Regions from separate parts of the Aliiglaciecola aliphaticivorans genome, predicted to be linked through region 2. Evidence: predicted binding sites of a transcription regulator. Region 2 holds the regulator's gene; the other holds the start of a gene.
The links. The regulator sigma-54, encoded in region 2, starts transcription at its own class of promoters, with help from an activator protein. The targets are predictions, from matches to a motif close to GTTGGCACGNNNNTNGNNT.
Positions count from the first base shown of each region.

Region 1: the regulator sigma-54 is predicted to act here: its motif matches at 3,247-3,265, upstream of ACYVIL_RS09060 (DUF1328 domain-containing protein).

Region 1 covers NZ_BAAGTF010000016.1:62,891-70,403, reverse strand. Annotated here, with positions in the region: gene ACYVIL_RS09085 (MATE family efflux transporter) at 1-114, shown strand, start outside; gene ACYVIL_RS09080 (BON domain-containing protein) at 167-727, opposite strand; gene ACYVIL_RS09075 (DUF2254 domain-containing protein) at 1,122-2,444, opposite strand; gene ACYVIL_RS09070 (hypothetical protein) at 2,529-2,702, opposite strand; gene ACYVIL_RS09065 (hypothetical protein) at 2,781-2,975, opposite strand; gene ACYVIL_RS09060 (DUF1328 domain-containing protein) at 3,036-3,212, opposite strand; gene hemB (porphobilinogen synthase) at 3,608-4,606, opposite strand; gene ACYVIL_RS09050 (sensor domain-containing diguanylate cyclase) at 4,638-6,536, opposite strand; gene ACYVIL_RS09045 (TatD family hydrolase) at 6,523-7,320, opposite strand.
Region 2 covers NZ_BAAGTF010000017.1:30,485-37,997, forward strand. Annotated here, with positions in the region: gene arcB (aerobic respiration two-component sensor histidine kinase ArcB) at 1-845, shown strand, start outside; gene ACYVIL_RS09225 (DMT family transporter) at 889-1,713, opposite strand; gene mgtE (magnesium transporter) at 1,767-3,125, opposite strand; gene ACYVIL_RS09235 (HPr family phosphocarrier protein) at 3,222-3,497, opposite strand; gene rapZ (RNase adapter RapZ) at 3,494-4,339, opposite strand; gene ptsN (PTS IIA-like nitrogen regulatory protein PtsN) at 4,336-4,782, opposite strand; gene hpf (ribosome hibernation promoting factor) at 4,801-5,088, opposite strand; gene ACYVIL_RS09255 (RNA polymerase factor sigma-54) at 5,117-6,595, opposite strand; gene lptB (LPS export ABC transporter ATP-binding protein) at 6,657-7,382, opposite strand; gene lptA (lipopolysaccharide transport periplasmic protein LptA) at 7,382-7,513, opposite strand, start outside.

The DNA.
Region 1 (7,513 bases), on a different contig from region 2:
TTTGAGGTTTCAATATTTTGGGCTTTTGCAATGATCCCGTTAGAGGAGCTCCTTAAAGTGATTCCGTTTCATCGTTACAAAGAGTTTTATGTAAAGCGCTTAATTGCTCCATAAAAAAAGCGCCAAAGGCGCTTTTTGATTATGAAATTATTAAGTTTCGCTGCTGTTATTTACCAATAGTAAGGTTTGAAACAACATTTTTTACATCATCAGTATTTTCCGCGATGGTAACCGCTAACTCACGCTCAGCATTTGAATCTAACTCTCCGGTGAGCGTCACGATACCGTCTTCAACTTCTACTTCGATATCAGTACCACTAACTTCTGACTCAAAGAGTAATCGCGTTTTGACGACTGACTCGACTTTAGAGTCTTTTAGTGTCTGCATGATTTGCGCAGTATCAGAGTCATCTGAGTTGTCATTATCTGTGATAACGGTTAGTTGATTATCGACGTCTTCTACGCCATCTAGGGATATCATCAACTCTTCTGCTAATGCTTTATCTACTTCGGTATCGACTTTGCCGGTTAAAACAATAACGCCATCATTTACGTCTGTATTAATATCGAAAGAATCTAGATTGCCATTAAACAATAAAGTGGTTTCAGCTTTACCATCAATCCATGCATCTTTTGCGTTATCTGACCAGTCGTTTTCTGCGTTAGCACTCATTGAAGCAGTTGATAAAGCAGCGGCTATAATTAGTGAACAAGTAGTACGTTTCATATCAGTCTCTCCTTTTTGTTTAGACACTTTTAACAATGCCAATTCAATGCCAACTCGTAACTCACTGTTTTTATTGTAATATATTATTAATAACCTACTATTCCCAACTAATCCTATGTAGATTCGAAATACTGAAATGTAATTTCTACAGCATGAAAAATAACAATAGTTAACCGTTATCAGTTGTTAAACCTGGTGGGTCCCCGGACAAAGTTAACTTTCAATGATAGTTAATAAGCTTATTGGCAAAGGAAATTGAGATGGTTGAAGTTGCAAGATTGGAGACTGAAATCAGGAGCTGATGACAGTCAATATACTGTTATGGATGCATATCGGGGTCAGCCAATCTGTCTAGTGACCGTTTATGACAGTCGAACTGCTAGCTATTCAAACGTCATGATTGAAAAGGTTTGGTTTTAAGCTGGTTTTTAACTTTAAGCGCGCTTTGAATGAAATCCTCAGTATCCTTATCAGTGTATTGAACATGTAGTTTTCCTTGTTCAATAGCCTGTAATTGACGGTGGATAACTAAGTAAATGTCCGATTTATCAGTTATCGAAGCAATCCGGAATAAACTTTCGAGTAGACGAATACTTACCGCCACAGAGCTAACAGAGTATTGTCGAATCTGATCAAACGCAGAATTCGCTAAGCCTTCAAAATCATAGGGATTGCGGGACAATCTTAAAATACCATGTTGATCATAATATTTTCCTGAATGTAAATCCTGCTGTGCGATGTTACAAAGCACCATACATAACTTATCTATGCAGGTAATCGCCGTATAAGGATCGTTAACCCCCGGAGACAAGGCACGCACAGCAATTTCTACCATTTGATGAATAGCGTATTCTGGATCTTGAATCGGTGTTCGATTGCTGCCGATAACACAACATTGATTAATTACCTTAGTTAGGGAGTCCTCAATGGGTTTTAAACTATTCAAAGTCGCCAGCTTTGCATCTTTATTTATTAGGTGTCCCGGACGCCAATGAAATTCAATAAAGAGATCATGTTCGCTGGCAATATCCAGTAATTTATCATTACTCAAAAGCTGCAAATAACCGCTTTGTTCAGCATAGATGGTTAAAGTATATGAAAAATTTCGCCTTGTTTCGGCACTCAAATTAGTGCTCAGTTCACCGCATAATAAGGGTTCGATGGCGTGGTTAATTTCGTCGCAGAGTTCTTTAATGACATTATCTGCTTGAATTGAACGTGAAACGTGGTGAATAAAATAGATAAGAACAATCACACTAAAAAGGGTAGCTAAAAGACACCAGATAATAGCTAAGCCCATTTTGATACCCTGATTGGAGTCCAGGCTCATGGAATAAATCAGTACTACACAGTAGGAAAATATTGATATAAAGGTGCCCAATACGACTTGAGTTCCTCTGTCATCCATAAAATTACGAATTAAACGGGGGCCGAATTGAGAGGAGGCTAACGTTAAGGTCACGATTGTGATGGAAAAAGCGATGCTAGTTACCGTGATCATTGAAGCGCCTATAGTATTAAGTAAAGAAAGTAGCGTGCTTTGTTCTGTTTCATATAAAAAAGGTAACCAATCGAGTTTTCCCCAAGCTTGAGCGTGATCAATCCAAACCATTAACCAAGCAGAAGAAATGGAGGTCACAACCATTAACAGTGGAACAAACCAGAAACTAGTCTTTATGGAGTCAAAAAGCTTATCTAGACTGGCTAGGTTGATCATTCACAGCTCCTTTAAAAGCCAATTCCACTGAATTGGTGAAGGTCAGCCTTTCCTTAAAACAGCAAGGAAGGCTTATAAGTCGATTTATTTTTTAGAATTTTTCTTGGCAAACAGTAGCATGCTAATGACTAGTATAATCATAAATAAGCCAAAAGAAGCTAAGAAGGTGTAAATCGGGCTGCCACCAGAAAGTCCTGTGGATGTTACAAAAAAGCCTACACTAATAACTAATGCGATAATAATTAATTTAATGTCCATAAATCACCTCATCTAAAAATTCAAAAGGGCTCTAAGAGCCCTTTCAGTTTGCTTGATAAGACGTTAATCTTTTAAAAATTAACAGTCTTTATCTTCGGCATTTGCGCCTTCTTTTACATCTTCACAAGCATCTTCAAGAGCATTACCTGCATCGGTAACCATTTCGTCAACACTTTCACCAGCCTCTTCTGCAGGTCCTTGCTCACAAGCTGCGATAGCAAATACTGAACCGGCAATGAATAGTGCTTTAAGAGTAAGTTTAAAATTTGTCATGTGTTTCTCCGTTTAATTAATGTTTTTATAAATTGATTTGAATGGTTTTAATAAAGGTCGCTAAACTTTCGGACCTTTACCGCGTAGTGCATTCGCGATAAGGGAAATCACAAGTAAAACTACGAATACAAAAAATATGATTTTAGCGATACCAGCTGCAGTTCCAGCAATTCCACCAAAACCAAATACAGCTGCGATAATTGCGATAACTAAAAATGTTAGTGCCCAGCTCAACATAATATTCTCCTTTTGTTTGTGTTCGATATTTGTAATGCGCTTTACATGCCAACTTAAAACCAAATTATAACCAATTGAATTTTAACAATAATATTTAGAATGGGAGCATTTAAACGAATTCCGGATAAGGTTTCATTTGCAAAAAGTACACTGGATCTAGAAACTTTTTCACATTTTCTGAGTGATTACTCTGGGTGGGAAAGGACTGAGCTGGTATTTCAGTAATAGGGATAGCTTATATTCGCTTAGGGCTGAAGCTTTTTTCACAACACCCTACACATTTAGCTCTTATTGAAGTTGAGCAAGCTATTTGAAATTAAAGGCTATTATTGACCAGGGTGGATTAGCACCACTAAGGAAAAGTGGTGCTGGTAGTAGAGTAGCTTAACGAATAGTTACCTTGCCAGTATCTGCGCAGCTTGCTTGGCAAAGTAGGTCAAAATACCATTGGCTCCGGCTCGTTTAAATGCCAGCAATGATTCCATAATCACGGCTTCTTCATTTAACCAACCGTTATCAAAGGCCGCTTTATGCATGGCGTATTCACCACTGACTTGATAGGCGAAAGTAGGTACCTGGAAGGTATCTTTACAGCGTCTAACGATATCTAGATAGGGCATGCCAGGCTTGACCATAACCATGTCAGCGCCCTCTTTTAGATCAAGTCCAATTTCGTGAAGAGCTTCATCGGAATTAGCCGGATCCATTTGGTAACTATGCTTATTTCCACCTTTGATATTGCCAGCAGAGCCGACAGCATCACGAAACGGACCATAGTAATTAGACGCATATTTTGCTGAATACGCCATAATACAGGTATTGATATAACCATGCTGTTCCAGTGCCTGGCGAATAATACCAATACGCCCATCCATCATATCCGAAGGAGCCACTATATCTGCACCGGCTTCAGCGTGGGATAAAGCTTGTTTGACTAGTACTTCACAAGTTTCATCATTTAACACATACCCAGACTCATCAAGTAAACCGTCTTGCCCGTGAGACGTAAAAGGATCAAGGGCCACATCAGTTAACACGGCAATATCTGGCGTATTCTGTTTCAGTGCTCTTACCGCTCGCTGTGCTAAACCTTGGGGGTTGAATGCTTCACTGGCACACTCTGTCTTAATATCAAGCGGCGTTACTGGGAAAATCGCTATGGCCGGAATACCGAGGTCGATTAGTTCTTTGGCTTCTTCCACCAGTAAATCTATTGATAAACGCTCAACACCAGGCATAGAAGGCACTGGGACACGTTGCTGTGTTCCATCGACAACAAACATAGGGTAGATGAGATCCTTCACGGATAAGGTATTTTCTGCCATCATCTCACGGGTAAAATCATGTCTGCGCATTCTTCTCATACGATTAGCAGGAAACTTTTGTTCGAACATAAAAACCTGTACCTCTTTAAATTTTAAACTCTTAAACAATATCGCGGGGATGTAAATGAATACTTCTGACCCTGTTTCGACCATCTCGTTTGGCTTGGTATAAGGCCTTGTCGGCACTTTCTAGCAGGCTTTTTTCATCATCTACCCCATTTACAATAGTAGAAGCAACACCTGCACTAATCGTCACTTTCAGTTGTAAATCATCCACCTCAGTGACCGTGTTCTCGATGGACTCTCTCAGCTTTTCCCCTAAGGCTTTAGCGCCATCAAAATCGGTATTGGGTAAAATAAGCGCGAATTCTTCACCACCGTACCGGCAAGCATCGTCAGTGGTACGTTTTAGATTTTGTTTTAGCACTTTGGCGACTTTTTTAATAACTTCATCACCAACAACGTGACCATAAGTATCATTAATATTCTTAAAATGATCGATGTCTAACATAATTAAGGATAAATCTGAGCGTTCACGTCGGCAACGTCGAGCTTCGGCTTGGAATTTTTTATCAAAATGTTGACGATTGCGAATTCCGGTGAGGCTATCTGTGCGTGTTTGCTGCTCTAATTCATTATTTGTTTCAGATAATTCTCGCAACGCTATTTCTAGCTCAAGCGTTCGTTCTTGAACACTGTATTCTAGACTCTCTTGTGCTTCTTCTTTTAACTTGAGCGCCTCTTCTTGGGCTTTTCTTGCCATCTGCTCTTCGAGTAAAGCAAGCTCTTGGTTTTGATATTGCTCGTCACGTTGATTGGTATATGAGATAACTAAGACGAACGCTAACATAAAGGTTTTAATCGCCGCGCCTAGCATAACAAAATATTGTGCTGGAATGTTGATATCGAGTAAATTCGCACTTTCTAATCCAGCTAAAAAACCAGCCACAATTAAAACCGACCACGCGAGCAAATATAAACGGGCGAGTTTAAGACCACGCAGCATCAATAATGACGACACAATAAAAACCAAAATGGATGACAGGCACAAGGCCACAAGAAAGTACATGATATAGTAGTAATAAGGAACAATCAGGCTGGCAAGCAACGAGAGAGTCAACCACCAAACGGCATATTTCAGTACTTTGTCTAGGTTTTGACTATGTTTGTACACATCCAGCAATTGTCGGGTACATACACACGCAAACAAAATGGTGAGGGTGGCAAAAATACCAACGCTGCGACCTTGTAGCCACACCCAATCAGGCCAAATGTATTTGAACCCTACGCCATGCATAGTGGCTAGGGTTAATGCAACAGAGATGACATACAAACTATAACTGAGAAAACTGCGATTTCTGGTGGAAACGTAGAAAAATAAATTGCTCAGGGCCATTGCCACCATAAAACCAAAAAACAATCCTAAAAGCAGGTTTTGCTCGGAGGAATAGATTAAATACTGTTTCTCCTCCCACACGCGCAAAGGCAGCTTTACTGTACCGGTAGTTTCAACTTTAACAATCACTGAAACTCTTTTCTGAGAGTCTGGAATGGGAAAGAGTAATTTTTCACTTTCTATCTGGCGAGATTTAAAGGGATAACTGTCCCCTTCGTGATACTCGGAAATTAATTTGCCATTACTGAAAAACCAAACATCCACTTTGTCGAGCATGACATAATTAACTTCTAATAAGGTAGGATGACTACTTAAATTATTTGGCAAGAAAAACTTAAACCAATAAGGTTTTTTGCTCATGCCATAGGCTAAAACCTCAGATGTTTCTTGGTTCCATTGGGCGTTCTGAAAATTTTGTAACTGCTTTATTGAAAGGGAGTTTGTGGTGTCTTCGAGGTAAAGAGTACCTCTGTTTATCTCTAATAAATAATCGCTGGCCGAGCCAAGCTTTGCAATCGCAAATATACTGATTAAGCCCAGTAGAATAACCAATCCAACATACCAAGTTTTGTGCATCCTCACTTGGTTCTTAATCGTTTTCAAAATTTGCGCCTATTGCAAATAAATCCATAGTATTTTGCCAACAGCTTTGCTGCAAGTCCTGAAGTTCCTGATTGCGTAAATTCGCAATAAATTCGGCAATATGCGGGATATTTGCCGGTTGATTATTACGTGATTTTGCTTTTAACGTTTTTGGAAATAAATAGGGTGAATCAGTTTCAAGTAACATTCTATCTGACGGTAACCTTAACACCGCTTCTCTTAACGATTCTCCGCGCTTGGGATCGCACACCCAACCTGTTATGCCAATATAAAACCCTAATTCTAAATAGGCTTCCATTTGTACAATGCTTCCCGTAAAACAATGCACCACGCCGCCAACTAATCTAGATGAATAGGCTTTTAACAAGCGATGTTGTTCAGTAAAAGCATCGCGTTCATGCAAATAGACTGGCAGTTGTAACTCACAAGCTAACTCTAGCTGCTGCTCAAAAATGCGTAATTGTGTTGCCGGGGGAGAGAAATTACGATTGAAATCCAATCCACATTCACCGATTGCAACAATCTTGTTGTTTGACGCCAATTGGCTTAACTGCTGTATATGGTCAGACGGAGCATCTTTTGCGTTGTGGGGGTGTATTCCCGCGGTGGAAAACAAAGTTTGCGGGAATTGTTGAGCGATGGAGTGAACCTCTATGCTTTGCTGAACATCTGTTCCAATTAAGATGATTCCCGTTACGTCTTTACTAACGGCGTGCTCAACAACGTCTGGCAATGACAAACGCTTGTCAGGTAAATTGATACCAATGTCAAACCAATGTGGCAAACTACTAATCCTTAGTCAGTATAAAATTACCAATAGATTTACTGGAATTTTAGACAGCTTATCAATAGCACCTTTGTTAAAACAATTGCTCAATCCAGTAATCTTGGGTTAGATCCAAGTGAACAAATTTATAAAGGTAAGTTTAAATCTTTGTAGTGATGAAACCCAAGGTGACTTCCTTTATCCAATAGCC
Region 2 (7,513 bases):
AGGGAACTTGCTTTACCGTAGAGCTGCCTCTGACGATTAATAACAAGCCTCTGCAATTACAGGAATTACTGGTTCATGGTTTGCAGATACTGCTAGTTGAAGATATCGAACTCAACGTAATGGTCGCTAAGGCCCTATTAGAAAAGCTTGGGCAAACTGTTGAAGTCGCTATGAATGGTCAAGATGCGCTAAAAATGGCCCGTGAGAAGCAATACGATTTGATTTTGCTAGATATTCAGTTACCCGATATGACCGGATTTAACGTCGCTTCAGTCTTACATGAAGAAGGTTTAGTAGAGCAAACACCGATAGTGGCGTTAACCGCAAACGTAATCAAAACGCGACAAGAATATCTTAATAATGGCATGGATGACGTTATCGCTAAACCAATTAAAAAGAGTCGCGTAATCGAAGTCTTTAATAACCTATTTGTTGATCAAAAAGATATACCACAATTTTCGGTAGAGGAAGCTAAACCTAGCGAACTAGAATCTATTTTGGACTTGGATTTATTAGAAATGTTAGTGGATACCATTGGCCATGAAATGGTGCGCACCAGTGTTGGTGTTTTCCAGGAAAACATGCCTGATTATATGGAAATATTAAATATCAACTTAAGTGCAAATGATAAAGAAGAGGTCTGTTCTCAAGCTCACAAAATTAAAGGGGCGGCAGGTTCGGTTGGTTTAGCCAGAGTACAAAAAATTGCGAATCGAATCCAACAAGGGGATCACCCAACATGGTGGGAAAACGTCCATGACTGGGTAGAAGAACTTGAGATGGCTGAAAAGCAGGATACAGGGAAGTTAAATGATTGGCTAAACTCAAAAAATATAGATGATTAATCTAACTGATTAATCATCTTTTCTTCTTTCTTCGAGAACCGGATTAGTTTGTTTGCTGTTGTTTACCGTAGATTACTAATCCGATACCGCCAAGGATTGCGCCACTGGCAATTAACATTTTTGCTGTGAGTAGCTCATCCAACAGCAATAAACCCCCTACTGCAGCTATTGCCGGCACACTTAGTTGTAAAACTGCAGCCACGCTAGAACGAATGTGAGGAAGTACTTTATACCAAATGGCGTAGCCAACCCCAGAAGTGATCATTCCAGAAGCTAGTGCATAAACAACTCCCATGGTTTCAAATTGACTTGCTTCAATCAACAACAATGGGACCAATATTAAACAAATGAGTGAAGCTCGAATGAAGTTAGACGTTGTATCAGTCAAAGGGGTTGATGAACGACTCCCGATGATAGAATAGTATCCCCAAGCAATACCAGCCCCGGCCATTAACATTACACCCATTATCGAAGGCGAATCGACACCAGGCGATACAAGGTAGATGAAACCGGCGAATGCAACCAAGACACCCAAAGACTCGACTAAGGTTAAGCGAGCTCCGTAATACCAACTGATGATAAGCATGGTAATTTGTACGCAAGCAAATAAAATTAGCGCACCTACGCCAGTATCCAATTCAATATAAGCATAGGAAAGCCCAGCAGCATAAATGAAAAGTGCCAAGCTAGCAGGCCAGGTGCCACTCTTTTTGACTTGCTTGGAATTACCTTTCACAACCAAGATTAGCATTAACATTGCCGCGCCCGATATTAAGCGAATTAATGTGAAAGACGTTGCGTCTATGCTTGATTCTGCTAAGGCGAGTCTACACAAAATAGAGTTACCAGCAAAAGCCAATAATGCCACAATAATAAATCCGACTAATTGTGGTGTAGATTTAATAATTTTATCTCCAGTGACTAGACAAGCAGCAAGGTGGCAGTGCCTAAAAATGCAAAAATACCGACCACATCAGTGATCGTGGTTAAAATGACGCTTCCAGCAAGGGCTGGATCAATTTTTAATTTTTTCATCACTAGGGGGAGCGTAGCCCCAGCTAGTCCGGCAGCAACCATATTTATCATCATTGCGAATGCAATCACGCCACCTAACATCCAATCTTGTTTCCAAATGGCGATGACGGAAGCGATTAATATTGCCCAAACTGCTCCATTTAGAAAGCCAATGGCCAATTCTTTACTTATTAGCCACCTTGAGTTATCGGTGCTCACATGACCTAGAGCCATGCCGCGAATAACCAGTGTTAAAGTTTGATTACCGGCAACTCCCCCCATACTCGGTACAATGGTGTTTAAGATGGCTAATACCGCCATCTGACTTAAGGTCGCTTCAAACAAGTCGCTTACCGCTGCGGCGAGCAGGGCCGTGACTAAATTAACCGCAAGCCACACAGAGCGGCGCTGAGTACTTTGCAGTACGGGTGCAAAAGTATCTTCTTCGTCATCTAAACCGGCCATACTCATCATGGAATGTTCAGCGTCTTCACGAATAATATCCACTACATCGTCAATAGTAATTCGCCCTAGTAATTGTCGATTTGAATCGACTACTGGGGCGGACAACCAGTTATAGCGTTCAAATAATTTGGCTACGTCTGTTTCAGCCATATCAACTGGAATGGCCTCAGCTTCCTCATCCATAATATCTTCAATACTGGAGTCAGGTAATGCGGTGAGAAGCGCTGTTACAGGTACAGTTCCAATGAGGGTGTCATTTCTGCTTACCACATAAAAAGTGTCAGTGCTTTCGGGAATTTCGCCTTTGAGTCGTAAATACCGCAAAATCACGTCAATATTCACATCAGAGCGCAGGGTAATGGTATCGGTATTCATGATGAACCCGGCTGTGTCCTCGCCATATGACAGGGCCTTTTCCGCTCGCTGACGGTCTTGTTCATCCATGGACTTGAGAACGTCTTTGGATACGGATTGCGGCAAACTGCTTAAGGTTTCCGCTAAGTTATCAATCTCCATATCTTCAAGGGCATCAACCACTTTATCGGGAAGCATTTGTCCGATAATACCGTTGCGCACATCTTCGGATAGCTCCTCTAAAACATCACCATAAAAATCGGCGTCTAACATTTCCCATAGTTCGGTTCTAGACTTGCTTGGGGATGATTCAAGGAGTAGAGCGATATCACAAGCGGGCAAATCGTGAATGGTTTTGCGGACATGCATAAACCGGCCACTGGCCAAGGCTTTATTGATAGCCTTCAATTGACGTTGTGCGTGTTTAACCTCTAATGCTTCAGCCATGGAGTACAGCTCGATGAAAAAACTACTATTATGAATAGTTTAGAGGGTTACGGGCGACAGGTCAGCAATTATTTGCATAACTTGAAAACTGACGTGTTATTCGTTTTCGTGAAATTTTTCTACAATGAGCTTTTCAATCGCCGCCAGAGCCGGTTCCGCGTCTACACCTTCACTGATAACTTGGACTTTTTTGCCTTGAGAGCTTTCCAACATCATCAAACCCAACACACTATTTGCCGATGCTGATTTTTCACCTTGAACTAGTGTTACTACAGCGTCAAATTGGTTGGCTACTTTGACTAATTCGGTGGCTGCTCGTGCATGTAAACCTAGCTTATTGACGATAACGATTTGTTTTTCGAAGCGGTTCATCGGTTTAACTCTCGGTGTCTAATTTGCACATCAGGGTGAGAAGCTGAAAATGTTTTTGCTAATGACTCGGCAACATAAACTGAGCGATGTTGTCCACCGGTGCAGCCTATTGCGACTGTTACGTAACTACGATTATTTCTTTCTAAATGAGGAAGCCAGGTCGATATGAGGTTTTGAATTTGCCAAATAAATTTCGTTACTATTGGCTGGGAACCTAAAAATATCTCTACTGGTGAATCTAAACCCGTCAAATGTTTCAAATCGGGTTCCCAATGGGGGTTAGGCAAAAAACGTGCATCAAATACGTAGTCTGCATCTTTGGGTATGCCATATTTGAATCCAAAAGACTCAAATACTAAAACCAGCCTAGAACTCTTTTTGCCTAATATTCGTTCTCGCACTAACTCCGCTAATTGGTGAACTGAAAGCTTGTCAGTATCTAAATATAAGTCAGCACGTTCTGCGATAGGAGCTAATAATTGACCTTCCGCTTGAATCGCATCTGAAAGGGATTTGTTTTGACGTGACAGCGGGTGCAGTCTGCGGGTTTCGCTGAAACGTTTAATTAGCATGTCATCACTGGCATCTAAATAAACGATGGTCATATCCCAGTTTGCTGGCAAATAATCAAGAATTTCGACTAGTTCACCAGATACCTTAGGAAGGTTTCTCACATCGATACTGACGGCTACTTGATCATACTCATCCATCACCGTATGGGTCAGGGTGGGCAGAAGATTAACTGGAATATTATCAACACAATAATAACCTAAATCTTCTAAAGAGCGCAGTGCAATAGACTTTCCTGAGCCAGAACGACCACTAATAATAATCAGCTTCATGCAACGATTGCCTCATATAACTGGCTATTGTCTTGTGCGCTGCGGATACGTTTAAGAATCTCTTTGTCACTTAACTTTGTTGCTATGGTTGCTAAGGTTTGCAGATGGCCTGCAGCTTTATCTTCAGGTACTAAAATAGCAAAAAATATATCGACAGGGCAGTTATCTATGGCGTCAAAGTTGATGGAAGGATCACTGGTGATTAATATGGCAACGACGTCTTTTAAGCCGGCTAATCTGCCATGGGGTAAGGCAATACCATTACCGATTCCTGTACTACCCATTTTTTCGCGATTTACCAAACTATTTAAAATGGTAGTCTGATCAATACCGTCAATCTTTTCTGCCGCTATCAGGCTGATAGTTTCAAGAATTCGTTTTTTACTTGTCCCCTGAACTGCACAACTTGTGCAGTCAGAGGAAAGGATGTCTTTAATTTCCATTAAATAATCTAATATAGGTTAATGACGTTTGATTTTTTCCTTGTGCTTGATCACCTGTCGATCAAGCTTATCGATTAATCCGTCAATGGCTGCGTACATATCGTTATGTTCTGAGGTTGCAAACACTTCCCCTCCGCTAAGATGAACTGTCGCTTCAGCCTTTTGATTAAGCTTTTCGACATTGAGAATGACATGGACATTGTTGATGTGATCAAAATGCCTTTCTAACTTTGTAAATTTGTTGTCTACGTAATCTCGCAATGAATCTGTAATTTCTACATGATGGCCAGTAAGGTTAATTTGCATAATTAGCGTATTCCTTCTGTTGTCGAGCCTACAGCAGGCTCTTGCGTTGGTTAGACGGTGGGATCGATAAAGACTCCCGGTATTTTGCTATGGTTCTACGGGCAACCTTTATGCCTTGGTCGGCCAGTAGATCAGCAATCTTACTATCACTAAGCGGCTTCGTTGGAAGCTCGGCAGCAATAAGTTTTTTAATGAGCGCGCGAATCGCCGTGGAAGAACACTCTCCGCCAGAATCTGTTGCCACATGGCTGGAGAAGAAGTACTTCAGCTCGTATATCCCTCTTGGTGTATGCATATATTTTTGTGTAGTAACACGGGAAATGGTTGATTCATGCATATCCACCATTTCTGCGACATCATTTAACACCATTGGTTTCATCATTTCCGGTCCATGCTCGAAAAATCCGACTTGCTGTTGAACAATACAGTTGGCTACTTTTAGTAGCGTATCATTTCTACTTTCAAGGCTTTTGATAAACCATTTGGCTTCTTGCATATGTGAACGAATAAACTGGCTGTCACTGGTGTTTTTAGCGTTGCGGCTCATAGCTGCATACTGCTGATTCACATTCAGTTTAGGCAAGCTATCGGGATTTAACTCTACTTGCCAACGTCCATTTTTCTTCATTACAGAAACATCAGGAATGACGTACTCTGAATCACTAATTATTAACGCGCTGCCTGGGCGAGGGTTCAAGGTTTGCAATAAGCGCATGGCCTCACGTAATTCATCTTCTTTTAAGCGCGTTTTACGCATTAGTGTTCGGTAGTCTTTGCTACCCAACAGGTCTGCATATTCACTGATCAATAATTTAGCTTCATTCAACCATGGCGTATCAGGCGCAAATTGATTCATTTGCACCATTAGACACTCTTGGGGAGTTCTTGAACCGGAACCAATAGGATCGAACATTTGAATGCGTTTTAAAACACATTCAACTTCATCTAGCTCTACATCTTCGTGGTCGAGACTTGCAAGCACATCTTCAGTGCTAATGGTGAGATATCCAGATTCATCGATTGAGTCGATGATTGCAATGGCGATGGCGTTATCAACTTCTGAAAAAGGGGTCAGCCGCATCTGCCATAACAAATGATCTTGTATGTTTTCACTGGTTTCGCCTTGGAAAACTTGATCATCATCCCCGCCGCTACCACCACTAATAGATGCGGGTGCTGAAGATGCACTGATATATTCATCCCAGGTACTATCTATGGGTAATTCGTCTGGTATATCCGCTTTTTCTAACGCTTCGTTAGTGTCAATGGAATCTGAACTTGCGGAAACGGTTTCTTCAGTGAATTTATCATTACTATCTGCTAGAGCGGAATCCCCAGTGGGGACATCAGAACCATCCTCTACTTCCAAAAGGGGGTTGGATTCTAACGCTTCCTGTATTTCTTGTTGTAAATCCAGCGTTGACAACTGCAATAGACGTATCGCCTGCTGCAATTGAGGCGTCATTGTTAGTTGCTGACTAAATTTTAATTGTAACGAGGGTTTCATTTAGTTTTTTTATTCTTACTTGTTTAGCCACAAAGCTTTGGTTAAAAACAACATACCTGTACTATAGCTTGAATTGCTCGCCAAGGTATACATCTCTGACTTGTTGATTATTTAAAACTTCTTCTGCAGTACCAGAAGCTATTAATTCACCATGACTCACAATATACGCTTTTTCACACACGTCTAGGGTTTCACGTACATTGTGATCCGTTATTAATACTCCAATACCTCTGTCACGCAAGTGTTGAATTATTTTTTTTATGTCATTCACCGAAATAGGGTCTACTCCAGCGAAAGGCTCATCCAATAGGATAAATTCTGGTGCGGCAGCTAACGCCCGTGCTATTTCTACTCTTCGACGTTCGCCCCCAGATAAACTCATGCCAAGGCTATTGCGAATGTGATTTATATTAAACTCATCGAGTAATGCATCAGCTTGCTCTTCGCGCTGGTCAGAACTCAATTCCTTTCGGGTTTGCAAAATTGCCATAATATTTTGGTAAACGGTCAGTTTACGAAATATAGATGATTCTTGGGGAAGATACCCAATTCCTTTTCTAGCCCGAATGTGCATGGGCTGCAATGTCAACGCTGTTTGGTCAATAAAAATATCGCCTTTGTCTAAAGGTACTAGCCCAACAATCATATAAAACGTGGTTGTTTTACCTGCACCATTAGGACCCAACAAACCAACAATTTGTCCAGTAGACACTTCCAAACTAACATCACGAACTACCTGTCGAGATTTATATGATTTAGCTAAATTGGTTGCTTTTAATGTTGCCATTAAGGTTGTTCATCCTGCAACTTGTTAATGTCTTGCTGTTCTGAATTTTTGGATTCTTCGTTTGCACTTTCGTCCTGACGTTTACGAATACTTTCAGGTTGAAAAATAGCCGTAACACCACCTTCTGCATT